Regions from separate parts of the Nicoliella lavandulae genome, predicted to be linked through region 2. Evidence: a T-box and tRNA genes for the amino acid it is inferred to sense, from the RefSeq annotation. Region 2 holds a T-box; the other holds one or more tRNA genes.
What was found. The T-box of region 2 lies ahead of leuS (leucine--tRNA ligase). A T-box ahead of a tRNA ligase gene usually reads a tRNA of that ligase, here a tRNA-Leu.
Positions count from the first base shown of each region.

Region 1: it has a tRNA-Leu gene. The T-box ahead of leuS (leucine--tRNA ligase) is inferred to sense a tRNA for this amino acid. The anticodon was not compared.

Region 1 covers NZ_JAWMWH010000001.1:713,797-729,602, forward strand. Annotated here, with positions in the region: rRNA gene R4146_RS03240 (23S ribosomal RNA) at 174-3,088, shown strand; rRNA gene rrf (5S ribosomal RNA) at 3,160-3,276, shown strand; tRNA gene R4146_RS03250 (tRNA-Asn) at 3,284-3,356, shown strand; tRNA gene R4146_RS03255 (tRNA-Thr) at 3,411-3,483, shown strand; tRNA gene R4146_RS03260 (tRNA-Tyr) at 3,593-3,675, shown strand; tRNA gene R4146_RS03265 (tRNA-Gln) at 3,682-3,753, shown strand; gene R4146_RS03270 (GntR family transcriptional regulator) at 3,873-4,574, shown strand; gene R4146_RS03275 (WecB/TagA/CpsF family glycosyltransferase) at 4,594-5,331, opposite strand; gene R4146_RS03280 (nicotinate phosphoribosyltransferase) at 5,411-6,874, shown strand; gene nadE (NAD(+) synthase) at 6,899-7,726, shown strand; gene R4146_RS03290 (hypothetical protein) at 7,743-8,165, shown strand; gene R4146_RS03295 (helix-turn-helix domain-containing protein) at 8,236-8,745, shown strand; gene R4146_RS03300 (IS3 family transposase) at 8,757-9,611, shown strand; gene R4146_RS03305 (SprT family protein) at 9,732-10,175, shown strand; gene R4146_RS03310 (homoserine kinase) at 10,192-11,064, shown strand; tRNA gene R4146_RS03315 (tRNA-Leu) at 11,126-11,211, shown strand; gene R4146_RS03320 (catalase) at 11,344-12,795, shown strand; gene R4146_RS03325 (LCP family glycopolymer transferase) at 12,996-14,120, opposite strand; gene R4146_RS03330 (AEC family transporter) at 14,329-15,297, shown strand; gene R4146_RS03335 (DMT family transporter) at 15,315-15,806, shown strand, end outside.
Region 2 covers NZ_JAWMWH010000001.1:984,428-1,000,233, forward strand. Annotated here, with positions in the region: gene metK (methionine adenosyltransferase) at 1-634, shown strand, start outside; gene R4146_RS04665 (MDR family MFS transporter) at 707-2,188, shown strand; gene mnmM (tRNA 5-(aminomethyl)-2-thiouridylate-methyltransferase MnmM) at 2,199-2,765, opposite strand; T-box leader at 2,855-3,064, shown strand; gene leuS (leucine--tRNA ligase) at 3,120-5,540, shown strand; gene R4146_RS04680 (putative polysaccharide biosynthesis protein) at 5,710-7,386, shown strand; gene R4146_RS04685 (NAD(P)H-hydrate dehydratase) at 7,415-8,242, opposite strand; gene pepV (dipeptidase PepV) at 8,359-9,765, shown strand; gene R4146_RS04695 (deoxynucleoside kinase) at 9,932-10,567, opposite strand; gene mscL (large-conductance mechanosensitive channel protein MscL) at 10,629-11,036, opposite strand; gene R4146_RS04705 (hypothetical protein) at 11,133-11,369, shown strand; gene R4146_RS04710 (S53 family peptidase) at 11,356-13,230, shown strand; partial or broken gene purE (5-(carboxyamino)imidazole ribonucleotide mutase) at 13,395-13,880, shown strand; gene purK (5-(carboxyamino)imidazole ribonucleotide synthase) at 13,864-14,985, shown strand; gene purC (phosphoribosylaminoimidazolesuccinocarboxamide synthase) at 14,999-15,709, shown strand; gene purS (phosphoribosylformylglycinamidine synthase subunit PurS) at 15,725-15,806, shown strand, end outside.

The sequences.
Region 1 (15,806 bases), 270 kb from region 2:
AGTTTTGAGAGGTCTACTCTCAACTTGGTTCTTTGAAAACTAGATAATATTTTAATTTTTCCAAATTGAATTGTATTAAATACAATTTCAACCGAGAACACCGCGTTATTTTGAGTTTTTTAAATAGTTTATTCGTATTTACTCAATTAACCAAATACCACTTCGTGGTAATAGGTTAAGTTATTAAGGGCGCATGGTGGATGCCTTGGTACTAGGAGCCGATGAAGGACGGGACTAACGCCGATATGCTTCGGGGAGCTGTACGTAAGCTTTGATCCGGAGATTTCCGAATGGGGAAACCCAATAATCTTTATCGATTATTACTTAATGACGAATTCATACTCATTAAGAGGCAGACGTGGGGAACTGAAACATCTAAGTACCCACAGGAAGAGAAAGAAAATTCGATTCCCTCAGTAGCGGCGAGCGAACGGGGATCAGCCCAAACCATTGAGTTTACTCGATGGGGTTGTAGGACTGAACATTTGAGTTACCAAAGGATTAGATAGTCGAAAGATCTGGGAAGTTCTGCGACACAAGGTGATAGCCCTGTAGACGAAATCTAATCCCCTCAGTTCAGGATCCTGAGTACGGCAATACACGTGAAACGTTGCCGGAATCCGGGAGGACCATCTCCCAAGGCTAAATACTCCCTAGTGACCGATAGTGAACCAGTACCGTGAGGGAAAGGTGAAAAGCACCCCGGAAGGGGAGTGAAATAGTTCCTGAAACCATGTGCCTACAAGCAGTTAGAGCCCGTTAATGGGTGATAGCGTGCCTCTTGCAGAATGAACCGGCGAGTTATGATAACATGCAAGGTTAAGACGAAAAATCGGAGCCGTAGCGAAAGCGAGTCTGAATAGGGCGTTTTAGTATGTTGTGATAGACCCGAAACCAGGTGATTTACCCATGTCCAGGCTGAAAGTGTGGTAAAACACACCGGAGGGCCGAACCCGTGTACGTTGAAAAGTGCTGGGATGAGGTGTGGGTAGCGGTGAAATTCCAAACGAACTTGGAGATAGCTGGTTCTCTTCGAAATAGCTTTAGGGTTAGCCTTGGAGTCGAGAATCATGGAGGTAGAGCACTGTTTGGATGAGGGGCCCGTCTTGGGTTACTGAATTCAGATAAACTCCGAATGCCATTGATTTATATCCAGGAGTCAGACGATGAGTGATAAGATCCACCGTCGAAAGGGGAACAGCCCAGACCACCAATTAAGGTCCCTAAATATATGCTGAGTGGAAAAGGATGTGGAGTTGCATAGACAACTAGGATGTTGGCTCAGAAGCAGCCACCATTTAAAGAGTGCGTAATAGCTCACTAGTCGAGTGATCCTGCGCCGAAAATTTACCGGGGCTAAGCATATTACCGAGATTGTGGACGTAACTTTGTTACGTGATAGGAGAGCGTTCTAAGGGCAATGAAGTCAGACCGTAAGGACTGGTGGAGCGCTTAGAAGTGAGAATGCCGGTATGAGTAGCGAAAGATCAGTGAGAATCTGATCCACCGAATGACTAAGGTTTCCTGGGGAAGGCTCGTCCTCCCAGGGTTAGTCGGGACCTAAGCCGAGGCTGAGAAGCGTAGGCGATGGATAACAGGTTGAGATTCCTGTACTAGTTAACTATGTTTGAACGATGGAAGGACGTAGGAGGCTAAACTTAGCATCCTGTTGGATATGGATGTTCAAGCACTAAGTCAGGTATTGAGTCAAATGCTTAATATCGAGTTGACAAGGTGTGATGAGGACCGAAATTTAGTAGGGAAGTCGTTGACGTCACACTACCGAGAAAAGTTTCTAGTTAGTAGTTAACTACCCGTACCGCAAACCGACACAGGTAGTCGAGGAGAGTATCCTAAGGTGAGCGAGTGAACTCTCGTTAAGGAACTCGGCAAAATGACCCCGTAACTTCGGGAGAAGGGGTGCTGCACTATGTGCAGCCGCAGTGAAAAAGCTCAGGCGACTGTTTATCAAAAACACAGGTTTCTGCAAAATCGTAAGATGAAGTATAGGGGCTGACGCCTGCCCGGTGCTGGAAGGTTAAGTGGATGAGTTAGCTTCGGCGAAGCTCAGAAACGAAGCCCCAGTAAACGGCGGCCGTAACTATAACGGTCCTAAGGTAGCGAAATTCCTTGTCGGGTAAGTTCCGACCCGCACGAAAGGCGTAACGATCTGAGCACTGTCTCAACGAGAGACTCGGTGAAATTGAGATACCTGTGAAGAAGCAGGTTACCCGCGACAGGACGGAAAGACCCCATGGAGCTTTACTGTAACTTGATATTGGGTGTTTGTATAGCTTGTACAGGATAGGTAGGAGCCATAGAAGTCGGAACGCTAGTTTCGATGGAGGCATTGGTGGGATACTACCCTCGCTGTATGAACACTCTAACCCGCACCACTCATCGTGGTGGGAGACAGTGTCTGGTTGGCAGTTTGACTGGGGCGGTCGCCTCCTAAACAGTAACGGAGGCGCCCAAAGGTTCCCTCAGAATGGTTGGAAATCATTCGACGAGTGTAAAGGCAGAAGGGAGCTTGACTGCGAGACATACAGGTCGAGCAGGGACGAAAGTCGGGCTTAGTGATCCGGTGGTACCGTATGGAAGGGCCATCGCTCAACGGATAAAAGCTACCCTGGGGATAACAGGCTTATCTCCCCCAAGAGTTCACATCGACGGGGAGGTTTGGCACCTCGATGTCGGCTCATCGCATCCTGGGGCTGTAGTTGGTCCCAAGGGTTGGGCTGTTCGCCCATTAAAGCGGTACGCGAGCTGGGTTCAGAACGTCGTGAGACAGTTCGGTCCCTATCCGTCGCGGGCGTAGGAAATTTGAGAGGAGCTGCTCTTAGTACGAGAGGACCGGAGTGGACATACCGCTGGTGTACCAGTTGTGCCGCCAGGCGCATCGCTGGGTAGCTATGTATGGATGAGATAAACGCTGAAAGCATCTAAGTGTGAAACCCACCTCGAGATGAGATTTCCCATTCCTTTATGGAAGTAAGACCCCTGAGAGATGATCAGGTAAATAGGTTGGAAGTGGAAGTGCAGTGATGCATGGAGCGGACCAATACTAATCGGTCGAGGACTTAACCAAGTAAGGTAGTTCTCACGGAAGAATAAAATATTATCTAGTTTTGAGAGAACGAAGTTCTCACAGTTAAATAGTGTGGTGATGATTGCCAGAAGGATACACCTGTTCCCATGTCGAACACAGCAGTTAAGCTTCTGTACGCCAAAAGTAGTTGGGGGATCGCCCCCTGCGAGGATAGGACGTTGCCACGCAGATTATTCCGGCATAGCTCAGTTGGTAGAGCACCTGACTGTTAATCAGGTTGTCGACGGTTCGAGCCCGCCTGCCGGAGTTATAATTAGATATGGTGCTAACCTTTTTGTTAGCACCTTTCTATTATAATCCTGCCGGCTTAGCTCAGCTGGTAGAGCATCGGTATCGTAAACCGAGGGTCACAGGTTCAAGTCCTGCAGCCGGCATAATATAGCCGTTAGCAATTATTTCAAAAAAAATTGAAATTTACTATTGACTATCTGGTTATATTTAGGTATTATATTAATTGTCGTTTGATACGATACTTCTCATTACGGAGGGGTAGCGAAGTCTGGCTAAACGCGGCGGACTGTAAATCCGCTCCTTCGGGTTCGGTGGTTCGAATCCACTCCCCTCCATATTATTGGGCTATAGCCAAGTGGTAAGGCAACGGGTTTTGATCCCGTGATGCGCTGGTTCGAACCCAGCTAGCCCAATCTCAAAGCTGATTAACAATTTAGTTAATCAGCTTTTTTAGTGCCAATATATTGATTGATATCTGATACATAAAATGACTATAATGATAGTAAGTTGCTGTATAGAGGAGATTGTTAATTTGAGCTCACCTATTTATATCCAAATTCATAATGTAATTAAACGTAAAATTGAAGATCACGAATGGAAGATTGGTGACCGAATTCCTTCAGAACGGGAGCTAGCTGCTCACTTTGATGTCAGTCGAATGACATTACGACAAGCAGTTCAAACGCTAGTGGATGAGGGCATTTTAGAGCAGCACGTTGGTTCTGGAACGTTTGTTGCTAATTCTAAAGTTCAAGAAAAAATGTCCGGAGTAACGAGTTTCACTGATATTATGGTTGCTCAAGGCAAGCAACCTTCTAGTAAGACCATTTCATATCACTTAATGGATCCATCATTAAGTGAAATGGAGAAGTTAAAATTAACATCCAGTGATCGCGTTTTACGAATGGAAAGAATTCGGTATGGTGATGGTGTTCCAATTTGCTTTGAGATTGCAACGGTCCCAGAAGATATTGTTGATGGCTTAAGCAAATCAGACGTCACCAGCTCTTTATATCGCGCCTTAGAGGAAAAGAAAGACCTGGTGCCTAGAAAGGCCCATCAAACGGTTTCTGCGATGCTAGCATCGGAAAGAATTGCTAATTATTTAGATATTAAGAAGGGTGACTCAATTTTACAATTACGCCAAATCACCTACCTGCAAAATGGGAAACCTTTTGAATATGTTCGAACTCAATATGTTGGGAAACGATTTGAGTTTTACTTAGAAAAATAAAAAATCACGATTTGGAAAATTATCCAAGTCGTGATTTTTTAGCTTTGCGAATTAATTTTAAGTATTTAGGAATCACCATTAACCGTGGTAATCGACTAGGTTCACTAATTAAGCGGTATAACCACTCCAAATGGTGATTAATCCAAAACTTTGGGGCTCGTTTAGTATTACCTGATAAAACATCAAAACTGCCACCTAATCCAATCCACAATCCATTATTTAAATGGCGATATTTGGCAATAAATGCTTCTTGTTTAGGCGAACCAAGCGCTGCAAAGACCATATCTGGTTGAGTTTGCTTAATTTCATCAGCAATTGATTGTTCATCATCAAAATAGCCATCATGCATTCCGCTGATTTTTAAATTCGGATAATCACTTGCTAACACCGCTTTTAAGTCTTCAATTACGTTTGGTTTAGCGCCAACAAAGTATGCTGATTTATGATTTTGATTGCCCCAATCAAGCATTGCCTTAAAGATATCAAATCCAGTAATGCGCTCTTGAATGGGCGTATTAAGCATTTCAGAGGCTTTGATAATGCCAATTCCGTCAGGCGTAATAAAATCTGCTCCTGATATGATTTTTTGGTATTCAGGGTGTTCATGAGCGTAATAAGCAATTTCTGGGTTGACGGTTACGATAAAAGTGTTGGAACGGTCGTTGGTTCTTTCTTGAATAATATTCAAAAAATGGTTAAAGTTAGTATTAATATATGAAATATTTAAAATTGCGGTTCTTTTTAGCTTATCGGTCAATAAAACCATCCTTTCAATGTATAATGTTAATTATAGTTGATAAAAGCGGTTTATCAAACATTATTTTCGAGGTGTAAAAATGTCACTTAAGGACTATACAAATTTAACGCTTCATACTGATGATTATGAAATCAATATGATGCAAACTTACTTTTCTAAAAAAATGCATAATCGGCGCGCGGTTTTTGAAGTTTTCTTTCGGAAAATGCCATTTAAAAATGGGTATGCCGTCTTTGCAGGTCTCGAACACGTGATTGATTATATTAATAATCTTCACTTTACAGATGATGACATTAAGTACCTAGCAGCAAATGGTGAATATACTCCTGAATTCTTAGACTTTTTAAGAAACTTCAAGTTTAAAGGAACTATTCGCTCTGCACAAGAGGGGGACTTAGTATTTAATAATGAACCCATTATGCAAGTCGAAGGTAGCTTAGCTGAATGTCAATTAGTTGAAACGGCAATTCTAAACATTGTTAATTACCAAACCCTAGTTGCAACTAAGGCTTCCCGGATTAGACAATCTGTTGGTGATGACTTATTGATGGAATTTGGATCTAGAAGAGCTCAAGAAACGTCGGCTGCTTTGTGGGGGACTAGAGCTGCATTTATTGGTGGGTTTAACTCCACTTCAAACGTATTAGCGGGCCAAGCGTTTGGAATTCCAATCAGTGGTACGCATGCTCATTCACTAGTTGAAACGTTTAGACATGATTACGATGCTTTTAAAGCGTATGCTGAAACGCATCATGATTGTGTATTCTTAGTTGATACTTACGATACGTTGAAGAGTGGCGTCCCAAATGCCATCAAGGTTGCTAAGGAAATGGGCGATAAAATTAACTTCGCGGGCGTTCGAATTGATTCAGGAGATATGGCTTACTTATCCAAGCGGGTTCGTGAGATGCTAGATGAAGCTGGATTTAAAGATACTAAGATTATTGCTTCTAATGACCTGGATGAAAATACGATTACTAGTTTGAAGATGCAAGATGCTAAAATTGACATTTGGGGCATTGGAACGAAGTTAATTACAGCGTTCGATCAACCAGCACTAGGGGCCGTTTATAAAATGGTTTCTGTTGAAAATGCAGATGGTACTATGCGAGATACAATTAAGCTTTCTAATAATGCGGCTAAGGTATCGACTCCTGGTAAGAAACAAGTTTGGCGAATTAATAAGCGTTCAGATGGTAAGTCTGAAGGTGATTACATCGCATTAAGTGATGAAGATCCACGTAAACAAGATAGCCTATACATGTTCCATCCTCAGTTTACTTACATTAATAAGACGTTAACTGATTTTGAGGCCACCCCACTGCTTAAGACAATTTATGAAAATGGCCAACAAGTTTATGAACTACCTGATTTAAAGGCTATTCAAGAACACGCTAATAAATCATTAGCTTCCCTTTGGCCTGAATACAAACGGGAATTAAATCCACAAGACTATCCAGTTGATTTATCTAAAAAGTGTTGGGAAAATAAAAATAAGTTAATTAAAGAAGTTCATGACTATGTGCAAAAACTAAATTATTAATTTAATCCAGGAGGATGATGGATGATGCGACCTTTACAAAAAAAGATTATTGAAGCATTGAAGGTAAAACCAGAAATTGATCCAAAAGCTGAAATTAGAAATAGTGTTGATTTCTTAAAGGCATATTTAAAGAAAAATTCATTCTTAAAAACCCTTGTTCTAGGTATTTCTGGAGGACAAGATTCCACATTAGCTGGTAAACTTTCTCAAATGGCAATTAGTGAAATGCGAGCTGAAACTGGTAATGATGATTATCAATTTATTGCGGTGCGTTTACCATATGGCAAACAAGCTGATGAAAAGGATGCAATGGCAGCAATTAAATTTATGGAAGCTGACCAAACGATCCGAGTTGATATTAAGCCAATGGCCGATGCCGCGGTAGCAGCTGTGGAAGAAGAAGGCCCTAAAATTGATGACTTTAATAAGGGGAATATTAAGGCTCGTGAACGAATGGTAGCTCAATACGCAATTGCGGGTCAATCTGCAGGTGCTGTTGTTGGAACCGATCATGCAGCCGAAGCAGTGACTGGATTCTACACTAAATTTGGGGATGGAGCAGCTGATATCACACCTCTTTGGCGGTTGGATAAGCGACAAGGTAAAATGCTATTAAAACAGTTGGGCGCCCCTGAATATCTTTATGAAAAGGTGCCTACTGCTGATTTAGAAGATAACCGGCCAGCATTGCCTGATGAAGCGGCATTAGGTGTTCGCTACGATGATATCGATGATTATCTAGAAGGTCGCGATGTTAGTCAAAAAGCTGCAGAAACGATTGAAAACTGGTATATTAAGACAGAACACAAACGGGAATTACCCGTAAATATCTATTCCACATTCTGGAAATAAAAAGGAGTGCATTCATATGAAGGGCGCAAAAATGAGTAACTATGCACCAACTATTTCACAATTAATTACTGAAACTGATAAAACAGGTGAAAAGTTGGCTAAATACTACGAACCACTTAAGGAAGCTATCGATAAGGATAAGGATTTATCTGATATTGATCTAAAGGCAACCCGTGAACATTTCCAAAATGGAACAACTTTTTACAAGGAAACTTTGCGTAAGTTAAAGACATTAGGGGTACCGGCAAGGGTATTAGGTAAACATAAATTATTAGTTGGTGCTTATTCTGATTATGCCGATGCTTGTCAAGAAATGGTAGATAGCATCAATGTTGATGGTCACACCGTCGATAAGGGTGTATTTAAGGACTCTGAAGAAGCACAAAGTGATAGTGTGGCTAGAGTAGTTAAATATACGCAAAAGATTTTAATCGGCTAAAATAACTGATTTAAAAAAACGGGCTTGCACTGCACCCCAAAGTTTGTACAAAACTTTGGGGTGTTTTTTTGTGTCTAAATATAAAGTAGAAGATAAATTAAATGTAATTAACGCATACCTAAACGGTATGGGATCGCAAATGGTGGCTAGAAACTTTGGAGTTAAAAGTAGAAATACTGTTTTATGTTGGGTTAAGAGTTACAAAAAACATGGACTAAATGGTCTTAAAAAAAGAAAGAATATAATCGAATACTCTACCAAAGAGAAACAATATATATTAAACTGGATGAAAACGACTAAATCATCTTATCCAGAGGCAGCTTATCATTTTAATATTCCTTCTCCATCAACTATCTGGACTTGGGAAAAACGACTAGAGCAAAAAGGTATTGATGGTTTATTGTCCCGAAGGGAAAGAAAAGCCATGACAAAAAGGAAAACTAACAAAGCCGAATCAAACAATACTAATACCGATAAAGAAAAATTGAAGAAGATTGAAGAAGAAAATTTAATGTTGAGAATAGAGAATGACTTCTTAAAAAAATTGAGGGCCTTAGACGACGAAGAAGACCAGAAGTAATTATTAAAATAATCGACGAACTAAGGCTGAAATACCATACCACTAAAACATTAATACTAAAGGCATTAAGGATATCTAGAAGTACTTATTATTATATTAGATCAATCCAAAATAAGCCTGATAAGCACGCTGAAATCGCTAAAATTATCAAGGATATTAAAGATAAAAATAAATCCTACGGATATAGAAGAGTGTGTTTAGAATTAACTAATCGTGGATACCGTGTTAACCACAAACTAGTATTAAAGATAATGAAAAAGAATAATTTACTATCTTCATCATATTCAAGAAAAACACGTAAGTATAATTCCTATCGTGGTCAGGTTGGAAAACTTAAATCAAATCAATTAAATCGAAGATTTAATACTGACAGACCATATCAAAAGCTCTGTACTGATATCAGTGAATTCAGATATGGAAATTGTGATATTAATCATCGTATTTATCTTTCACCTATTATGGATTTATTTTCTGGTGAAATAATATCCTATAACATTAGCAGCCATCCAAATATGAACTGTGTTATGAAACCGTTGAAAGAAGTTATTCAATTAGTTAAGGATTTACCATACAGAACGACAATTCATAGTGATCAGGGAGCTCAGTATCAAAGTCATATCTGGCAAAAAGAGCTTAAGAAGAATAAGATATTTCAAAGTATGTCCCGTAAGGGGAATTGTATAGATAACTCACCTATGGAATCATTTTTCCATATTATGAAAGCTGAAATCATGGACTGTAATTATGACTTTAAAGAAGATTTAATGTCGTCAATGAAAATATGGATTGATTATTACAATAATCATCGTATTAAAACAAAACTAGGCGGAAAGTCACCGGTTCAATACCGGAAACTTTCCGCCTAGGAAAAACAATATAATAATGTACAACTTTTGGGGTGCACATCAGCTTGCCCGTTTTTTTATTTCGGGGATGATAATAAATCGCGTATTTTAATATACTAACTAATAAGGGAGATTTTATTATTGTCCAATCAAGAATTACAACAATTATGCGAGCAAATTTCATTAGAATCATTTGCCCGTCCGTTTAAACATCAAATTTATTTTAATCCACGTCTAAAAACAACTGGTGGTCGCTATTATTTAAAGAGTCATAATATCGACATTAATCCACGAATGGTTAATTCAGCAGATCAAAAACTATTGATCGGCATTATTAAGCATGAATTATGCCATTATCATTTACACTTAGCTGGCTTTAGTGGTCAACATCGAACCCATGAATTTAAACAGCTATTGGCGGCCGTTGGTGGATTAAGATATGCGCCTAAGTTAGACCAACCTAAATATCAATATGAATGTGAGCGGTGTCATCAAATTTATGCTCGTAAACGATTGGTAAATACCAGTAAATATGTTTGCGGGAAATGTCGTGGTAGGTTAAAATTAATTTCAAAATTAAAATAAAGGAGCGATATTTACCTTGGGTAAGATTATTATTCGGGTTCCAGCAACGGTTTCTAATTTAGGACCGGGAATCGATTCATTAGCGTTAGCGTTACATCTCTATTACACCGTAATTGTTGAAGAAAAAACTGACTACTGGCGGGTAAATCATGCCCTAGGGGAAGATATTCCTCATGACGAAAATAATTTAATCGTTCAGACGATTTTACGGTTAGACCCTAAAATTCATCCCCATCAACTAACGGTTATGTCTGACATTCCGGTTGAACATGGATTAGGCTCAAGTACTACTGCTGTGATTGTGGGCATTAAGATTGCCAATGCACTCGGTGATTTAAATTTATCAGTACAGGAACAAATTAAAATTGGTAATCAAATTGAAGAACATCCTGAAAACGTTGCTGCAGCGTTTTTAGGTGACCTAGCTATTACAACCGTTGATGAAGATGACTTGAAAGTGGTTAAGGGTCAAATGCCAGATCTATCAGCATTAATGTTTATTATGCCGCATGGTAAGCAGGGGAAAAATGAATTACCAGTTAAGTTGACTAGTGATATGGCGCTAAAAGATAGTAATGATGCTAATGTATTAATTGCTGCATTGTTAACTAATAATTGGCCGCTAGCGTCCACGTTGATTGAAGGCGAATACTTTGGCCAGCAAACGATGAAACGTGATGAAGATAATTTACGGTTAATTCGTGATGCTGCTCATAAGTTAGGAATTTACGGTACCTTCATTAGTGGAAGTGGACCCGTAATCGTTTCATTAGGTGCAAAAGATCAGTTACTAAAGTTACGGGATCAATTACGTGCCGATGAACGATTAATGGGTAAGATTAAAGTAATGGATTTGGATCGCGAAGGGGCAACCGTTCGTGGTGAATAGTACAAAAACCCTTGCTTAATTCGTGAATATTTGATATATTAATATATGTTAATTTTCACATGCGGCCATGGCGGAATTGGCAGACGCGCAAGATTAAGGATCTTGTCGGGAGTTATCCCGGTGGAGGTTCGAGTCCTCTTGGCCGCATCGATTAAAAAGACGAAATGATTACTCATTTCGTCTTTTTTTGTGATTCTTTTTAGTTGCTAAAAAAGTGACACGGTGTTACCATTACGTTTGTAAAATATAACGTAATAAATACTAAGGAGTGGTTTTTAAATGACTGATAAGATCAGAACTGCTGAAGGTCAACCTTGGGCTGACAATAATCATTCACAAACTGCAGGTAACCGTGGTCCGGTTTTAATGCAAGATTACCAATTACTAGAAAAATTAGCACACTTTAACCGTGAACGGATCCCAGAACGGGTGGTTCATGCTAAGGGTGCTGGTGCTAAGGGTGTATTCAAGCTTACCCATGATATGAGCAAGTACACGAAGGCAGATTTATTTACTGGTGAACCCGGTAAGGAAACGCCAATGATTATCAGATTTTCGCAAGTTGCTGGTGAATCTGGTTATCCTGATACGGAACGGGATGTCCGCGGGTTTGCAATGAAGTTTTATACCAATGATGGGAACTATGATATTGTTGGAAACAATACACCAGTGTTCTTCGTTAACGATCCACTTAAATTCCCTGATTTTATCCATTCACAAAAACGTGAACCAGATACCCACTTAAGAAGTCAAGATATGCAATGGGATTTCTGGGCTCATTCACCTGAATCAGTGCATCAAGTAACTTATTTGATGGGCGATCGTGGAAATCCAGCTAGTTATCGTGAAATGAACGGTTACGGTAGTCACACTTACAAGTGGGTTAATGCCAAGGGTGAAGTTTATTGGGTTAAATACCACTTTATTAGTGAACAAGGGGTCAAGAACATGTCTAATGAAACGGCTGCTAAAACAGCTTCAAAAGACACTGATTTCTTACTTCACGACTTATATGATGCTATCGACCAAGGAAACTATCCAAAGTGGAAAGTAATGGTTCAAATTATTCCTTATGAAGAAGGCCTTAATTACAAGAAGGATATCTTTGATGTAACCAAGGTTGTTAACCATGCTGATTATCCATTACAAGAAGTTGGTGAATTTACATTAAATGAAAATCCAACTAACTACTTTGACGATGTTGAAGAAGCTGCATTTTCACCTGCGAACTTAGTTCCTGGAATTGAAGCTTCTCCAGATAAGTTATTACAAGGCCGGCTCTTTGCATATAAGGATGCCGAACGTTACCGGCTAGGTGCTAATTATGAACAACTACCAATCAACCGTCCTAAGAATGGGAAACCAAAGAACTATGAACGTGATGGCTTTATGGCGCAAGGGCAAGATAATGCTGTGAACTACGAACCAAATGGTGAAGGTGGCCCAGTAGAAGATCCACACGCTAATATCAAGCCATTTAAGGTTGAAGGTAATGCGGATACCTATAAGACTTACGATGTTGATTTCTATTCTGATGCTGGTGCTTTATACCGCGTAATGACTCCAGATGAACAAGCTCGCTTAATTGAAACGATTAAGGGGACCCTAGGTTCAGTTAAGAGTCACGAAAATAAGGTATTAGAAACGCGTCAATTCTACAATGCTGATCACGAATATGGTCAACGTGTTGCAGAGGCATTAGGCTTAGATATGGATGAAATTAAAGGTTAATTTTAATCTCGGCTAATAATTGCTTAGTTTTAAGGACTGATTTTGTATTATTCAAAATCAGTCCTTTTTGTGTTTTAAGCAAAGCAAAGCCACGTAATCGTTAGTAATTATCTAATGATTACGTGGCTTTTAATTGATAATCGCAAAAAATAAAAACTCGCCAGTAGTTAGATGCATCTAACCATTAGCGAGTTGATTTATTAATAACTAGTTCCGTTATAAGTGCCGGTTCCAGTGGTATCAGTACCAGTTCCAGTCGTATCAGAACCAGTAGTATCAGTTGAACCATCAGTTCCACTACCGTTATCATCAGTAGTGCTTTGGGTTGCTGATATGCTGCTGAGCGTACTTAAGTTTAAGTTTTTACGGATATAATTAGAAACTCGAAGTAGCTCTGATTCAGGAGCCACTTGGTAATCAATGCCATCAATCGTAGCATCTTCACCTTGTAGCGTATCTGATTTAATGTGGTGAGTGGCATCCCCATATCTAGAACGCATTGAAATCATATCATTGAACGTGATGTCAGTTTTTAGATTACCATCAAGGGATGAAAGAATTTCTTTATAACGAGGCAGCGAAGTAATCTTCATTGCTTTTAAGACTAACTTTTGAAGCACTTCACGTTGCCGTTTTTGTCGACCATAATCACCAGTTGGATCTTCGTGACGCATCCGGGAGTAATCTAGGGCTTGCTTACCATTTAAGGTTACCTTTTGACCCTTCACTACGTTGGCATTACCGTACTTAAACGTAAGTGGGGGATTCACTTCCACTCCACCAACTGCATCAACCATTTTTTCTAGTCCACCCATATTAACAATGGCATAGAAATCAATTGGTACGTTCAATAGGTTTTGGACCGTTTGAACGGCAGATGATGCACCACCAATGGTATAGGCAGCATTAATCTTTTCATACGGTTGCGAATCACCAGGAACCGTTACCTTGGTATCCCGAGGAATACTAGTGATGGAAATATTTTCCTTCTTAGGATTGACCGTTACGACCATCATGGTATCAGTTCGACCAGTATCATCACGGCCTAAAGCTCCAGTATCAGTTCCTAACAAGAGGACCGAAAACGGTTTATCTTGATTAATGACTGAGGATACGTTTCTTAGCTTGTGGGTATCACCAGCTTGAAATGTTTTATCGAATGTTTTTTCAGCACTATTATAAGCGTTGTATAAGTAAATTAATCCGGCCGTTAATAGAATAAGTACAATTATAATGAACGTCCATAGCTTTTTATGACTACGTTTCTTAAAATGGGTACTACCATTACGACTTGAAGAATTAGATTGATCATTTGGTTTTTTCATATTTTTAATTACCCCATTATTTTATAGTCTTTTTAACTCGATTTTAAAACAATATGATTGCATTATAAAAAAAATTAAGCTAAATCACAACTTTACTGTTACATATTTAACACCAATTTAATATTTAAACTAGCTAGAAGCAAGCTGAAATTAATAATAAGTGTGCTATAATTCAAAAAAGAAGGTTAATTTAAATGGGGTGGAATGAATGGAAGTTTTTGAGAATAGTATTTCTGGAATCGTCGTCATTTTACTAATGATTTTATTAGGGTATTTTTTAGCACGACGACAGTGGTTCAACGAGCAATCTGCTAAATTGGTGGCGAAAATCGTCACTCAAGTGGCACTGCCCGCATATATGATTAGTACCATTACTAGTAAGTTCACTGCTAAAACGCTGTTACATACTTTACCGGATCTAAGATTTCCGGTAATCTCAATGTTAATATTATTTGCTTTGTCCGTAGCCGTTGCCCGGGCTTTGCGAATTGCTAAGTACCACCGGGGCTTATTTGAATCGATGTTTTTTAACTCGAACACGGTCTTTGTGGGGTTGCCAGTTAATTTAGCACTATTTGGGAGCCGGAGTTTACCATATGTGTTAGTTTATTACATGGCAAATACGACATTCTTTTGGACCCTTGGGGTGTATTTGATTCAACGGGATGGGGATGCTGATAGTAAGTTTAGTTTGAAACAAACTGCGCAAAAGGTATTTTCACCACCATTGTTAGGGTTTATTATTGCCGTGATCTTAGTGTTGTTAGATGTTAAGCAGGTTAAATTGATTGCCCCAGTCTTAACGCCCGTTTTAAAGAGTTGTGACTATGTAGGTGGATTAACGATTCCGTTATCAATGATGTTTATTGGAATTGCCGTGGCGAAGGTTAAGTTAAGTCAGTTTAGATTTGATCGTTTGAACTGGGGGATTTTATTAGGCCGCTTTATTTTAGCACCACTATTAATGACGTTATTGGTAACGTTTACTGATATGCCGATTTTAATGAAACAAGTTTTTATTTTGCAATCTGCAATGCCGGTAATGACTAATGCACCGGTTGTTTCCAAACTATACAATGCTGATTCTGAATATGCATCTGTGATGGTTACTGAGACAACGCTACTTAGTTTAGTGATCATTCCAATTTTAATGACGTTAGTTCAAAATTTTAGATAAGGAAGCGAAATTTAGATTTGCGAAAAACAATTGTTTATATTTTGATTTCAACTTTTATGTTCAGTCTAATGGAAATTGCTTTGAAAAGTGTTGGCAATGCATTTTCGCCGATTCAACTGAATTTAATTCGATTTTTCATTGGGGGGATCGTATTATTACCAATTGTATTGCATCGGAACCGCAAGCAAGCAATTTCATTTAAACCCAGTGGATTGTGGATTTTTGCTTTAACCGGCTTTTTGGTGATTATTGTTAGTATGACGTTATATCAACTAGCAATCGAACATGATGAGGCAGCTACTGTGGCCGTTTTATTTAGTTGTAATCCAGTGTTCTCACTAATTTTTGCGTACTTAATATTAAGGGAACGTATTGGTCGTATGAATTTGATTTCCATGCTATTATCATTAGCAGGATTAATAATTATTGTGAACCCAACTAAACTAACGAATCCATTAGGAATTTCCCTAGCAATTGGATCGGCGGTAACGTTTGGGCTTTACAGTATT
Region 2 (15,806 bases):
TAACCATCCCATTCATGTGGATACGGTGGTCATTAGTACTCAACACGATCCAGAAGTTAGCTTAGACCAAATTAGAACTGATATGATTAACAAAGTGATTAAAGAAGTAATTCCTAGCGAATTATTAGATGACACTACTAAGTACTTTATTAATCCTACTGGCCGTTTCGTAATCGGAGGTCCTCAAGGAGATGCCGGACTAACCGGCCGTAAGATCATTGTTGATACTTATGGTGGAGCTGCCCATCATGGTGGGGGTGCCTTTTCTGGTAAGGATGCTACTAAGGTGGACCGTTCTGCTAGTTATGCTGCTAGATACATTGCTAAGAACATCGTTGCTGCCGGGTTAGCACACAAACTTGAAATTCAATTAGCATATGCAATTGGTGTGGCCCAACCGGTATCTATTTCTATTGATACCTATGGGACTAGTGATATTTCAGAAGAAGCATTAACAGATGCGGTTAGAAAGATTTTCGACTTAAGACCAGCTGGAATTATTAAGATGTTGGACTTAAAACGACCAATCTATGAAGCAACTGCTGCTTATGGTCACTTTGGTAGAACTGATGTAGATCTACCATGGGAACATACCGATAAAGTTGATGAACTAAAAGCATTGTTTAATAAATAAGCGAATTATTAAAAAACTCCTAATTGAATTATCGATTAGGATGTTTTTTTATCGTTTTGGTTAGGTGAGTAAATGAATAACGGAAAAAAGAATGAAACAAATACGATGATTGTGACAACGTCATTGTTCGTAGCGACCTTTTTAAGTGCAATTGAGGGAACAATCGTGTCAACTGCAATGCCAACAATCGTGGGTGAATTACATGGCGTGTCCCTAATGAATTGGGTATTTTCAATTTATTTATTGACCAGTTCAATTGCCACCCCCATTTATGGTAAACTATCAGATTTATTAGGACGTAAACGGGTATTAGTGGCTGGATTATCAGTTTTTATAGTTGGTTCCCTACTGTCTGGGATTACCAGCAGCATGGAAGCCTTGATTGTTTGGCGTGCCCTGCAGGGACTGGGCGCGGGGGTAATTTTACCCGTTTCATATGCAATGATTGCAGATATTTATCCATTTGCTAAACGTTCTAAGATCATTGGACTAAATAGTGCTGGCTGGGGAATATCAGCAGTAATTGCGCCACTATTGGGTGGTTTTATTGTTGATACATTAGGGTGGCGTTGGATCTTTTTAATAAACATCCCAATCGGCTTGATCACAATGGGGCTGATTATTTATTACTTTAAAGAGACGATGGTCACTCGTAAACGAGTATCAATTGATTACTTAGGGACCATTTACTTAACGGTCGTTTTGTTATCGTTGATGTTAATGATTCAAATTCTAGGTGATAAGTCGGTGGGACTATCTAGACTGGCATTTTTATTTCTAATTTGTTTTGCTAGTATCGTTTTATTCATTCGACGTGAACATTCATTTATTGATCCAATTATTCCGATGGGGATGTTTAAACATGGCTCATTTGTGGCACAAAATGCAGTTGCATTTTTCATTAGTGGCTTTGTGATGTGTATTGAAGTATATGTTCCCAATTGGATTCAAGGAATTAAGGGTTTTAAGGCCTCAATTGCAGGATTAGCCCTGACGCCTAGTTCTGTTCTATGGGTGTTAGGATCATTTGCTTCGGGCTGGTTGATTACTAAAATTCATTCCAAGTATGTTACGACTGTCGGAATTGGCTTTGTCCTATTAGGGAGCATTATTTTTGTTCTAGCTAACCAAACCTTATCGTTAAGCTGGTTTTTTATCACCACGGCCCTTAGCGGGTTTGGATTTGGGATCGTAATGACGAACACGACGGTAATTGTGCAACAAAAGGTTTCTGATTATGACGTAGGCGCGGCTACGTCATTTAACGTCCTTTGTCGTACGTTAGGCCAAACATTATTTATTGCCATCTTTGGAATCTTCATGAACACCTCGTTACGTGTAGGGGTATTACAAATCGATGGAGCATCGATCAAAAAGGTCAATAAATTGATGAGTCCAGAAACGGCAGTTTTATTACCAGCTAAGTTAATTCCTAGTTTAAAAACCATTTTATTTAATGCATTGCATAACGTGTTTGTGGTAGGGATGGTAGTTGTCATGATTGCGTTGATCATTAATCTATCCTATCACCATCTAAAAAAAGATGAGGCCTAATTGATTGGCTTCATCTTTTTTGGATGGCAATTAAAATGGGTGGTTGATTCACTTGATTGATGAATTGATAGTTTAAAACGGTGTATTGTTTTTGATCCAGTTGTTCTACGAATTGAATTACGGTCTGCTTTTCTGCTGGGCCGCCGGGATGTCCATAGTATAGGACTAAGGCAACGATACCATTTTTTGTCAAGCGACTTAAGCATGCTTTAACGGCTGGAATCGTTGTATCAGCAGTAGTGATCTTTTGATGGTCACCACCTGGTAAGTATCCCAGATTAAAAATGGCAGCAGCAATTGGAGTATCAATTGGGACAACTTGATCGATATTTTCGTGGCCAGTTTGAAATAGTTCCACTGGCTGCATTAAATGTGCAGCGTTCAATCGCTTTTCTGTGTTATCGATGGCTAATGCTTGGATATCAAAGCCATAAACATGACCGTTTTTACCAACTTGATCGGCTAAAAAGGCGGTGTCATTGCCATTACCTACGGTACCATCAATAACGATATCACCGGATTGAATGACTTGTGATAGCAAGGTGTGGCTAAAGTATAATGCGGGTTGTAGCTTCATTGTCAGGCTCCTTTATGGATTAATAATTAGATTATGATTAAATTATGATTGCTTTTATGCTTCAACTTTGCTATTATAACATTAATTAAATAAATAATTGGATGCGAAATAGTAGCTATCCTAATTTTTTCAGAGACTAAATGGTTAGTGTGAATTTAGACTATTAGCTAGTGAACTCATCGCAGGTAATTTTAATTGAAATTGATAATTAGTAAATTAAAACGTTTTCCGCGTTATGGAATTAAGTGCTTTACAAATGTAAAGAATTTAGGTGGTACCGCGGAATGATCGTCCTATAGAAAGTTTTTTCTATGGGGCGATTTTTGTTTTAAATTTAAAAGGAGGAAGTTTTATATGCCTTACGATCATCTTGATATTGAAAAGAAGTGGCAACGTTACTGGGACAAACACCAAACTTTTGCAACCGGTGATGATGAAAATAAAGAAAAATACTATGTACTAGATATGTTCCCTTACCCATCTGGGAAAGGATTGCACGTTGGACATCCGGAAGGTTATACTGCGACTGATATTATGGCGCGGATGAAACGGATGCAAGGTAAGAACGTTTTACATCCAATGGGATGGGATGCGTTCGGACTTCCTGCTGAACAATATGCATTGAAGACTGGTCATCATCCAGGTAAGTTTACAGAAGAAAACATTGCGCATTTTAAAGATCAAATTAAGGCACTTGGCTTTTCGTATGATTGGAATCGAGAAGTTAATACAACTGATCCTAAGTATTACAAATGGACGCAATGGATTTTTGAACAACTATACAAGAAGGGCTTAGCTTACGAAGATAAAATCGAAGTTAACTGGGCCCCAGACTTAATGGGTGGAACCGTTGTGGCGAACGAAGAAGTTATCAATGGTAAAACTGAACGGGGTGGTTTCCCAGTTTATCGGGTTCCAATGCGTCAATGGGTCTTGAAAATTACTGCATATGCTGATCGTTTGATTGACGATCTAGATGACGTGGACTGGCCTGAAAGTATCAAGGAAATGCAACGGAACTGGATTGGTCGGTCCGTTGGGGCTAGTGTTGACTTTAAGGTCAAGGGCCATGATGGTAAGCAAGTAGAAGTCTTTACTACCCGTCCAGATACTTTATTTGGAGCTACTTACATGGTGTTAGCACCTGAACATGAGTTAGTGGATCAAATTACTACGCCTGACCAAAAAGCAGCCGTTGAGGCCTACAAGAAGGAAGTTTCCACTAAGTCTGACCTTGAAAGAACCGATTTAAATAAGAACAAGAGTGGGGTCTTCACCGGAGCTTATGGCATTAACCCAATCAACGGTGAAGCCATTCCAATTTGGATCGGTGATTACGTTCTTTCCTCATATGGAACTGGTGCGATTATGGCTGTACCAGCCCACGATGATCGTGATTACGAATTTGCTACTAAGTTTGACCTACCAATCAAGCCCGTAATTGAAGGTGGCGACATTGCTAAGGAAGCTTACACTGGTGATGGAGTTCACATTAACTCTGGATTCTTGGATGGAATGGATAAAAAGACTGCGATTAAAGCAGCTATTGATTGGTTAACTGAACATAAAGTCGGGCATAAGAAGGTCAACTACCGGCTTCGTGATTGGATTTTCTCCCGGCAAAGATACTGGGGTGAACCAATTCCAGTTATTCACTGGGAAGATGGTGAAACCACATTAGTGCCAGAAGATGAATTACCATTGAAGTTACCAAATACTGATAACTTGAAACCATCTGGAACTGGTGAAAGTCCATTAGCTAACGTTTCCGATTGGGTTAACGTGGTCGACAAGAATGGTCGGAAGGGTAAACGTGAAACGAACACCATGCCACAATGGGCTGGTAGTTCATGGTACTACCTTCGCTACATCGATCCACATAACGATAAAATGATTGCAGATCCTGAAAAACTAAAATACTGGCTACCAGTTGACCTATACGTTGGTGGTGCTGAACATGCGGTATTGCACTTACTATATGCTCGTTTCTGGCATAAAGTACTTTATGACCTTGGCGTCGTTCCAACTAAGGAACCATTCCAAAAGTTAGTTAACCAAGGAATGATTTTAGGAACGAACCATGAAAAGATGTCCAAATCAAAAGGGAATGTAATCAACCCTGATGACATTGTGCAAGAATATGGGGCCGATACATTACGTCTTTACGAAATGTTCATGGGTCCATTGACGGAAGCTAAGCCATGGAGTACTGAAGGAATTAATGGTTCTTATCGTTGGTTGAAGCGGGTATGGAGATTATTCATTGATGATAATAACCATCTTCGTGACCGGGTTACTACCATTAACGACGGAACGTTAGACAAGATTTACAATCAAACCGTTAAGACCGTCTCAAATGATATGGAACAAATGCGCTTTAACGTTGCAATTTCACAAATGATGGTCTTTATCAACGAAGCGTACAAAGCAGACAGTCTACCACTAGAATATGTTGAAGGATTCATTAAGATGCTTTCACCAATTGCGCCTCATATTGCTGAAGAATTATGGAGTAAGTGTGGTCATGATGAAACAATCGCATATGAACCATGGCCTACCTACGATGAAAGCAAACTAGTAGAATCAACCGTTCAAATGGTCGTTCAAGTGAATGGTAAGGTTCGGACTCACATTAAAACTGATTTAAAGGCTGATAAAGATGCAATTGAAAAACAAGCCTTAGCTGATCCAAAGGTGAAAGAATTTACTGATGGTAAGACGATTAGAAAGGTAATCGTAGTGCCAGGTAAGATTATTAATATTGTTGCTAACTAATGGATATATTTAGTTAATTTAAAAAGTTCGCTATTAAAGCGAGCTTTTTTTGTAATTAAATTTATCATTATTTATGGAGTAATGTATTGCTATCAATTTCTGGATTGATGTAAAATAGATTAGTTATTGTATCAAAACTAGAAATCGATTAGAAAGTAGGAAATTAAATATGCAAGAGAGTGAACGCGAAGATGAAGTAGAACTAGCAACGGGGGATGATAGTTCTAAAGATACGATGCTAAAGGGATCGGCCTGGATGACGGCCGGTAGTATCTTGTCTAGAATCCTAGGGGCCGTCTATATTATTCCATGGCGAATATGGTTCGCTTCATTCTTCTTTCAGGCCAATGCATTGTATGTTCAAGGATACAACGTATATGGCGTGCTATTGATTGCCGCCATTGCTGGAATTCCATCGGCTGTGGCCAAACAAGTGGCCCATTATAATACCTTAAACGAGTATGGGGTTGGCTTTAAGTTATATAAACGGGGCTTGCTATTATCGATCAGTACTGGAATTGTATTCGCGTTACTATTGTACTTTGGAGCGCCGCTGTTAGATAACGGTGATAAAAACGTTATCCCCGTAATGCGTGCGTTATCGTGGGCCATTTTAATCATTCCAACAATGAGTTTGACGCGTGGGTTCTTCCAAGGTTACCAGGATATGGCGCCTTCTGCTATTTCACAATTTGTGGAGCAATTAGTCCGGGTTGCATACATGTTGATTACGGCATTATTGATCATGCACCTAGGGGTCATTAAGGGCGATTGGATCACGGCGGTTTCTCAGTCTACGTTCGCAGCGTTCATGGGGGCTGTTGCCGGACTATTGATTTTAGGATATTACTACTTCAAACGTCGTCATTATTACCGCAATTTAGTGGCTAATAGTAATAATCAATTAGAAGTTAAAACGACCCAGCTATATAAAGAAATTATTCAACAGGCCGTTCCATTCATTATTTTGGGGGCCGGCGTTTTAATTTTTCAATTAATTGATCAATTTACGTTCTTTGATTTAATGCGGATTTTCCGTCACTATCCAGAAGTAGTATTACAAAAATTATTTGCTATTTATGCTGGAAATGCCAATAAGTTAGTTATGATTACGATCTCATTGGCATCCGCATTAGCAATTACGGTAGTGCCATTGTTATCTAAGGCCTACACAAGTAAGGACTATGAAGGAATTCGTCGTGAAATTATTAATGGATTGATTTTATTTGAATTTATTATGATTCCTTCTGCATTGGGGATGGCTGCCATTGCGGGACCGCTCAATCGCTTGTTTAACGGGACTGGCTATGGGCATTTATCTGCTAACATCCTTACATTTTACTCAGTGGTGTCAATTATTTTAGGATTATTTACGGTAATTTCTGCCATTATGCAGGGGATTTATCAAAATAAACTAGCGGTGAAATACTTCATCATTGGAACCATTGTTAAGGTAATCTGTCAAATTCCAGCCATTGCATTATTTGGGACTTTCGGCCCCTTAGTTTCCACTTCACTAGGGTTCATTGTTACCAACGGTCTAATCTTACGCTCATTGACTAAGCAGTTTAATATTCGTTACCACTTGGTCGTTAAGCGGACGAATCAAATTTTATTATTCTCCATTTTAACTTATTTAGCCGCTTTGATTGGTGTGTTCGCATTTAACTGGTTATTAGGGCATGTTATGGACATTAACGGAACGATTGGTAGTGGAATCGTAACCTTCATATCTGTAATGATGGGTGGCGGAGTTTACATCTACCTAGTTTTAAAAACCAGAGTTGCCGATCGCGTAATGGGCGCAAGAGTTGGTAGATTGCGTAATAAATTGCATATTAAATAAAAAAGAATCGACAGTTGTCGATTCTTTTTTATGCTTCATTTGCCTTCATAAATTCTGGAATGTGGTGAATAATTTGGTGAGGTAGGACTACGTATTGGTGTTGAGCTAACTCGTCGGCAATTGCACTGTGTGCATATACTGCGGATGCAACTGCTAGGTCAACATTGCTAAATTGAGCCACGAAACCACCAATCATCCCCGCTAGTGTATCCCCCATTCCACCAGTTGCTTGAGCTGGGGTCCCAGTTGTATTTTCAAATACATCATTGGCAGTGTAAACCTGGGTATGGCTAGATTTTAATACTACAGTGGCGTTCAGTTGATCACGGACTGCCTTATTTTTATCCACGTCTGCTTGATCTGGTAGTGAGATTCCAGAGAGTCGCTTCCATTCCATTTGATGAGGAGTAAAGATTAAATGCGCCTTGGGTAAGCTAAGGTGATGGGTTGCGATTAATGTAATTGCTGAACCATCAATGATAATCTTTTGGTCGGGTTGAACGGTATCTAATACGGTTTTTAAAATATTTAATGCATCATCATCAGTGCCTAGTCCACAGCCAATTACAATGACATCAGCGCCACTAACGCTACTTTTGAGCATTGCTTCGTCATGGTAATCAGCAACCATGGCTTCAGGCAATTGGGCGTGTAAACTAGTCCGATTGACGGGATCGGTTAAGGTGGTCACTAAGCCGGCCCCTGAGTAAACAGCAGCCATGGTCGCCATAATAATGGCCCCCCCAAAGTTTTGACTACCTCCGACTAGGGTAATGTGACCGTAAGTTCCCTTAAAGCTATCTGTTGGTCGAATTCGAATGGTTTGTTTTGCAGTTGCTTCTGTAATGTATTTCATCATTTCCACCTCTTAAAATTTATTATAGCATTCTAGTTTCACGACTTGAAACATGTTAACTTAGGTCAGTTATGCTAAAATTGAATATAGTTACATAAACTAAGGAGGTTGTTTAAATGACAATTGATTGGAAACAAAAAGCAAAGGATTATCAAGCTGATTACCTAGCTGATTTAAAGGCATTAGTCGCCATTGATAGTGAACGGGATGACGAACATGCTAGCGATGAATTTCCCCTAGGTCCTGGTCCTGCCGCTGCGTTAACTAAATACTTAGAAATTGGTAAACGAGATGGCTTTAAGACTAAGAACTATGATAATTTAGCTGGCTATATTGAATACGGTGAGGGTGATCAAACCCTAGGAATTTTAGTGCACGCTGATGTGATGCCTGCTGGTGAAGGTTGGAATACCGATCCGTTTGAATTAACCATTAAGGATAATGTTGCTTATGGTCGTGGTACCTCTGATGATAAAGGGCCTGGATTAGCAGCCTACTACGGTTTAAGAATGTTAAAGGATGCTGGCATTAAGCCTAAGTTCAAGATTCGGTTCTTAATTGGGACGGATGAAGAAAGTAATTGGACTGGCATCAAGCATTACTTAGACTTAGAACCAGCTCCTGACTTTGGGTTTTCACCTGATGCTGAATTCCCAGTAATTAACGGTGAAAAGGGTAATACGACGTTCATTACTAAATTTGTTGGTCATCAAAAGGGTGAAGAAGACACTGAATTTACGTTACGGAGCTTTAAGTCTGGATTACGTGATAACATGGTTCCACGGGATGCCGAAGCAGTGTTAGAATCCGATGATAATGAAAAGGTATCCGATGCATTTACTAAGTTCTTGGACCAATACCCAGTTAGTGGAGACTCCCAAGTAACCGATGAAGGCCTTCATTTACATGTGATTGGTAAATCGGCCCATGGAATGGAACCAGATGATGGATTAAATGCCGGGACTTATCTAGCATTATTCTTAAGCCAATATCAATATGCTGGAGATGCCCAAGCATTTATCTCATTTATAGCTAATAAGTTACACGATGATTCCAGAGCACATAAGTTAGGCATTAACAAAACTGATGATGTGATGGGTGACTTAACCATGAACGTCGGAATTATGCGTTTTGACATCAAAGATGGTGGAATGGTCAACACAAACTTTAGATATCCTAAGGGAATTGGACCTAAGGAAATTGAAGCCGGACTAGTTGCTGGTGCAAATGGTGGTTCTGTATCACAAGAAGATGACATGGCACCACACTATGTACCAAGTGATGATCCAATCGTGCAAAAATTAATTGCCGTATACAAAGATTTAAGTGGCGAAACTGAAGCGAAACCCCACGTTGTTGGTGGTGGTTCATTTGGTCGCTTAATGGATCGTGGAGTTGCGTTTGGGGCATTGTTCCCATGGACTAAGAACACGATGCACCAAGCTAATGAATTTCAACCAATTGATGATTTAACGTTAGCAATGGCCATTTATGGGAGCGCATTAGCTGCATTAAATGAATAATTAATAAATATGGGATGCAGAAGCATCCGTTAAGATACTATTGTGCTAGATAAAAGGGGCTTCGAATTTAATCGAAGCTCCTTTTAATATTTACGGTTTTAAACCACATTTAGTCATCAAAAAACACCCTAAGTTGATATTGATCTTCGGGTGTCATACATAATGATTAAATTTTATACTTGGTTACGGCAGCATCGATTTGGGATAATACAATGGGGAGATTATCAGGATCTGATAGGTCGTATGTTTGCAAGTCGATTTTAACTTTAGGACTTTTATCATATTCTGCAAACCACGTTTGATAGGCTTGCCAGAGTCGGTAGTAATAATCCTTTAGTTCCGGGTGGGCATCGATTTGTTCAAAGGCACGGCCCCGTTTCTTAATGCGCTTTAAAACTGTATCAAAGTCAGTATAAACATAGACTAATAGATTGGGATGTGCCTGGGGGATGGCATTTAAATCATCTAGCATGTTGTTTAGTAGCCCCTGATAAACATCCCATTCAGAATCTGAAATATTACCATCAAGATGATTTTGCTTGGTAAATAAAGCATCCTCATAAATTGAACGATCTAAGATGTTGTGGGGAGCATTTAATGCCCGTTTGATCATTTTAAAACGTTTATTTAGAAAAAAGATTTGGAGTAAGAATCCATAACGCTTAGGATCTGCATAATAAAGTGGTAGGACTGGATTATCACCTACTGGTTCGAAGAATGGTCGACTATTAAAATGCTTGGCCATTCGATCGGTAAGTGTAGTTTTACCGGATCCAATCATTCCAGATGTAATTATCAAAATTTAAACTTCCTTTACTAATATAGAAGGCATTTAACAAATTTGTTAAATGCCAACAGTGATTTTACTTATTTTGATTTGATTGATCATTTGAATTAGAACTATCGTTGCTTTGGTTAGTTGCTAATAATCCCTTGATGTCAGTTAGTAACTGATCAGTAGTACTCATCTTGGAACTGGTATCGCGTTTAGTAACGCGGTTAACGATTTTTACAATGATGAAGACTACGAAAGCAATGATTAAGAAATTAATTACAGAGTTGATAAATAAACCATATTTAAAGTGGGCTTTACCAACCGTTAATACTAATCCAGATAAGTCGATCTTTCCCAGAAAAATCCCAATTAATGGATTGATTAAATTAGCAGTTAATGATTGAACAATAGCAGTAAAGGCTGACCCAATAATAACCCCGACGGCTAAATCAATTACACTACCACGTGCAATAAATGCTTTAAAATCCTTTAGCATAATAACTCTCCTTTGTTTAGTATCGTTATATAATATATAATATATTCTAACAGAAAAAAAGCAAATCGAATAACTTTGCTTAGAAATGGTGATTATTTGAAGAAAAAAGACTACATTCGCTTGACAATATTTATTATAATTGCTGTTTTATTGACGTTTATAGTAACCTTAAATTTAAAATTAAGTGAGATGCAACTTTTTATCACTTGGTTGGTTATCTTCTTTATTTTACAGATAATCCTGACAACCGTAATTATTGTAAAAACTAAACGCAGGCTAAAGCAAGAACAAATAAAAGCTAAAGCCAAAGAAAGGATTGATGATGATTTATAATCAACGACCATTGATAAAATTAGTTAATTGGACCCTCAAGTTGAGTTTAGTTCTGATAGTTGGGGGCTTATCACTAACGTTAGCTACCAATACTAGCAACCAAGCAACGGCGATAGCTGCCACTAAGGCTAAAAAAACGGTCAAGGCAGTTAATCCCAAGCAACAACAAACGGTTAACTTAGTCTTACAGCCGAATAGCGCTAATCAATTAAATGAATATATTAATCAAACGGTAACCCCCGGTAATCCTAATTATCGAAAGTACTTAACTCCACAACAATTTGCTGATACTTATGGTCAATCTAATGATAATATTCAAACGATCAAAAACTATTTTGAGCAATATCAATTAAAAACTAAGGTATATGCTGGTAACATCGTTTTAAAACTTACGGGAACCACTAAAAATGTTGAACGCGCATTTCACGTTAAATTAAACAATGTTAAGGTAATTGGCAATAGTTATCAAAAGCCCAATCATAATTATAAGTTACCTGCGGCGATCAGTGCGAACGTATTAGGTGTTTTCGGATTAGCGAATAATACCTATGCTAATCCAGCCAAGGATTTATCAGCTCATTTAACTAAGACTGAAAATGAAATTAACACTAATCAAGGGGCCCCACAAAAGTTTATGGATCGGTATAATGCGGGAGCTTTATACAAGAATAATCACGTTGGAGCTGGACAAACGGTTGGAATCATATCGTTTGCTAAGTTCAAACCTAATGATGCGACCAAGTTTTGGAAGTACGTAGGGATCCCGGTGAAAAAGAACCGTATTAAGGTCTATCATGTGACAAAGACCGCATATAATGGTGAAGACGAAACGGCAATGGATGTTGAACAAGCTGGTGCAATGGCGCCCAAGGCTAACTTAAATGTATATGTGGGGAATCCATCTGCTTTGGGGATGCTTAATTCACTTGCAACAGCGTTAGCTCAAAATAAGGTCGATACGTTATCGATCAGCTGGGGCCAAAGTGAAAATCAAATTACTACCCAGTTGAAGCTAGGCATGTTACCTAAAAACTATAATCAAATTATGAACCTATTATTTCAACAAGCTGCGGTTCAAGGAATTAGTACTTTTGCATCGACTGGTGACAATGGTGCTTACGATGGAATGGGTGAAAATCGTTATCCTAAATTAACAGTTGATTCACCAGCTAGTTCTCCGTACGTTACTTCCGTGGGGGGCACGACCTTACCACGTAAATATACGATCAACGGTAAGAAGGTGGTCATCGAACACGAACGGGCATGGAGTACAGATTTTATGTATCCACGTTTTGATAATCAACCAACCATTAACCCTAGTATTAACCCGCAAAAGTGGGTCAGCAGCTACTTTGCGGGTGGCGGGGGTGGATTCAGTACCTTGAATTCAGTGCCAGACTACCAAGCTGGTTTTAGTGGTGTAGGGACTTATCGAGCTGCCCAAGTTTGGAAGTATAAAGATGGTTATCTGAGCCGCCTTAAAGTTCCACAAATTATAACTGGAACGAATAGTGGTCGAAACCTGCCTGATATTTCAGGGAATGCTGATCCAAATACCGGCTATGCTAGTTATCATAATGGTAATTTTTACACTACCGGTGGTACTAGTGTTGTAACGCCTCAAATGGCTGGGATGGCAGCGGTTATCAATAGCGCTCAAGGGAAACGAATGGGCTTTTGGAATCCTCAAATCTATCGCTTTGCCCAAACTAACTATTCTCCATTTACCCCACTCGAGAGTGCTAATAATAACAGTAATCTTTACTATACTGGTCAACCTGGTAAATTGTACAATCAAGCTACCGGGTTAGGAACCATTAATTTTGGTAAATTAAATGATGCTTTTTCAGCTCAGCAATAAAAGCAGCGTCCTAGATGGGCGCTGTTTTTTTACGTATTTTTTATTGATTTTTTACAATAACACGAACTTTAAATGAAAAAATAATATGTATTGTTCGTGATTTATATTGACGTTCGACCTAAGGATTGGTATTATAATAGTACCAAAACAACAAAGGAGACTTTTCGATGGAAGTTGCACTCGTAATGGGGTCAATATCTGATTGGCCAGTAGTAAAGCAAACCGCAGCAATGCTTGATAAATTAGGGGTTAGCTATGATAAGCATGTTATTTCAGCACATCGGATGCCCCAACAATTACAAGCATTCGGTAGCCAAGCAAAAGACGAACATTATCAATTGATTATCGCCGCTGCTGGTGGTGCTGCCCATTTACCTGGAATGATGGCTGCTAATACGACATTACCAGTAATTGGGATTCCAGTTAAAACCAAGGCCCTTAACGGTGTTGATTCATTACTATCAATGGTTCAAATGCCTTCTGGGGTTCCAGTTGCGACGGTTGCCATTGGTGATGCTGGTGCTAAAAATGCTGCCATTTTAGCGGCACAAATTATCGCCTTGCATAATGACACCGTTAACCAAAAATTAGTTCAATTCAGACAAACTCAAACTGAGGAGGCTATTAAGAGTAATGACGAACTCGATTAAGCAAATCTTACCACCAGCCACCATTGGCATTTTAGGTGGAGGCCAATTAGGCCAAATGATGGCACTATCAGCTAAGTCAATGGGCTACAAAGTGGGCATTTTAGATCCAACACCCCAAGCACCAGCGGCCCAAGTATCTGACTTTCAAATTGTTGCTGATTATGACGATGAAGATGCATTAAAAGAATTAGCGCAAAAATCAGATGTATTGACCTATGAGTTTGAAAATGTTGATCAAAAAGCCTTAGCTAAGGTGACTGATTATGTTGATGTCCCTCAAGCAATCGATGAACTAACCATTACTAGTCATCGACTTCATGAAAAAGATTTTCTATCGAAAAATGGCATTCCAGTAACTGAATATGCTGCTGTTAACACTGCTGATGACTTAAAACAAGCGGTTGCTAACATTGGATATCCTGGAATCGTAAAAACGTGTGAAGGTGGATATGATGGTCACGATCAAATTGATATTAATGATGAAAGTGATATCGATAAGGCAGCGGCTGAACTAAACCATCGCGAATGGATTTATGAAAAGAAACAACCATTTGAAAAGGAAGTTTCCATTATGGTAACGCGGGATGTTTCTGGAATGAACATTCCATTCCCATTGAGCGAAAACATCCATAAAAACCATATTTTACACACTAGTATTGTGCCAGCACGAGTTGATGATGCAGTTCACGAACAAGCAAGCGATATTGCCGTTAAAATTGCGGATCGTTTGGGCTTAGTTGGTGTATTAGGAATTGAATTTTTCTTAATGCCAAATGGTGAGTTATTAGTCAATGAATTAGCACCACGGCCTCATAATTCTGGCCACTACTCAATTGAAGCATGTAATATTTCCCAATTTGAAGCCCATATTCGAAGCATTTGTGGGTTAGAAATTCCAACGATTCGCCAAGATCACAAGGCAGTGATGGTCAACTTATTAGGGGATGATTTGACGACGGCTCGTCAAGCACTACCTACTAATCCATCATGGCATTTTCATGATTATGGTAAGGCAGAAATTAGACCTGGTCGTAAGATGGGCCACATTACCGTTATTGGTGATTCATTCGATCAATTATTAGAACAAGTTAATCAATTTAAATAAGGAGTTCATTATAATGTCAGCATTAGTTGCTTCAGGTAAAACCAAAGAATTATATACAACCGACGATCCAAAGGTACTAAGAGTTCACTATACTAACCACACCACTGCTGGTGATGGTGAACGTAATGAAATGATTCCAGACAAGGGTGCCGTTAATAACGAAATTTCCAGTTTGATTTTTGGCTATTTAAATCAAAAGGGTGTTGCAACGCACTTTGTAAAGCAATTGGATGCCACTGATCAATTGAACCTTAGTGTGAAGATGATTCCACTTGAAGTAGTAGTTAGAAACCTATCTTCTGGCCACTTCCAAAAGCGGTATGGAACTGAATATTTACAACCACTAAGTCGTCCCGTTGTTGAATACTTCTTTAAGAGCGATGAACTCCATGACCCAATGATCAATGATTCTGCTGCTGAAGCATTGAACATTGCAACTGAAGCGCAATTAAAGACGATGCGTGAAACCGCACTTAAGGTAAACGACTTAATGAAATCATTATTTAAGTCGATGAACATTATCTTGGTGGACTTTAAGATTGAATTTGGCATTACTGACGATGGTCAAGTAATCCTAGCTGATGAAATTTCACCAGATTCATGCCGGTTATTAGATGCTGATACTAAGCAGTCCTTAGATAAGGACGTGTTTAGAAAACAAACTGGTGATATGATGACCGGTTATCGCGAAATCTTAGACAAATTAAAAGCCACACTTAAATAAGGAGAGACGCTAGTCATGTATTTAGCTCAAATTTACGTTACCCATAAACCATCGATTTTAGATCCTCAAGGTGAAGCAGTTAAGAATGCATTACACC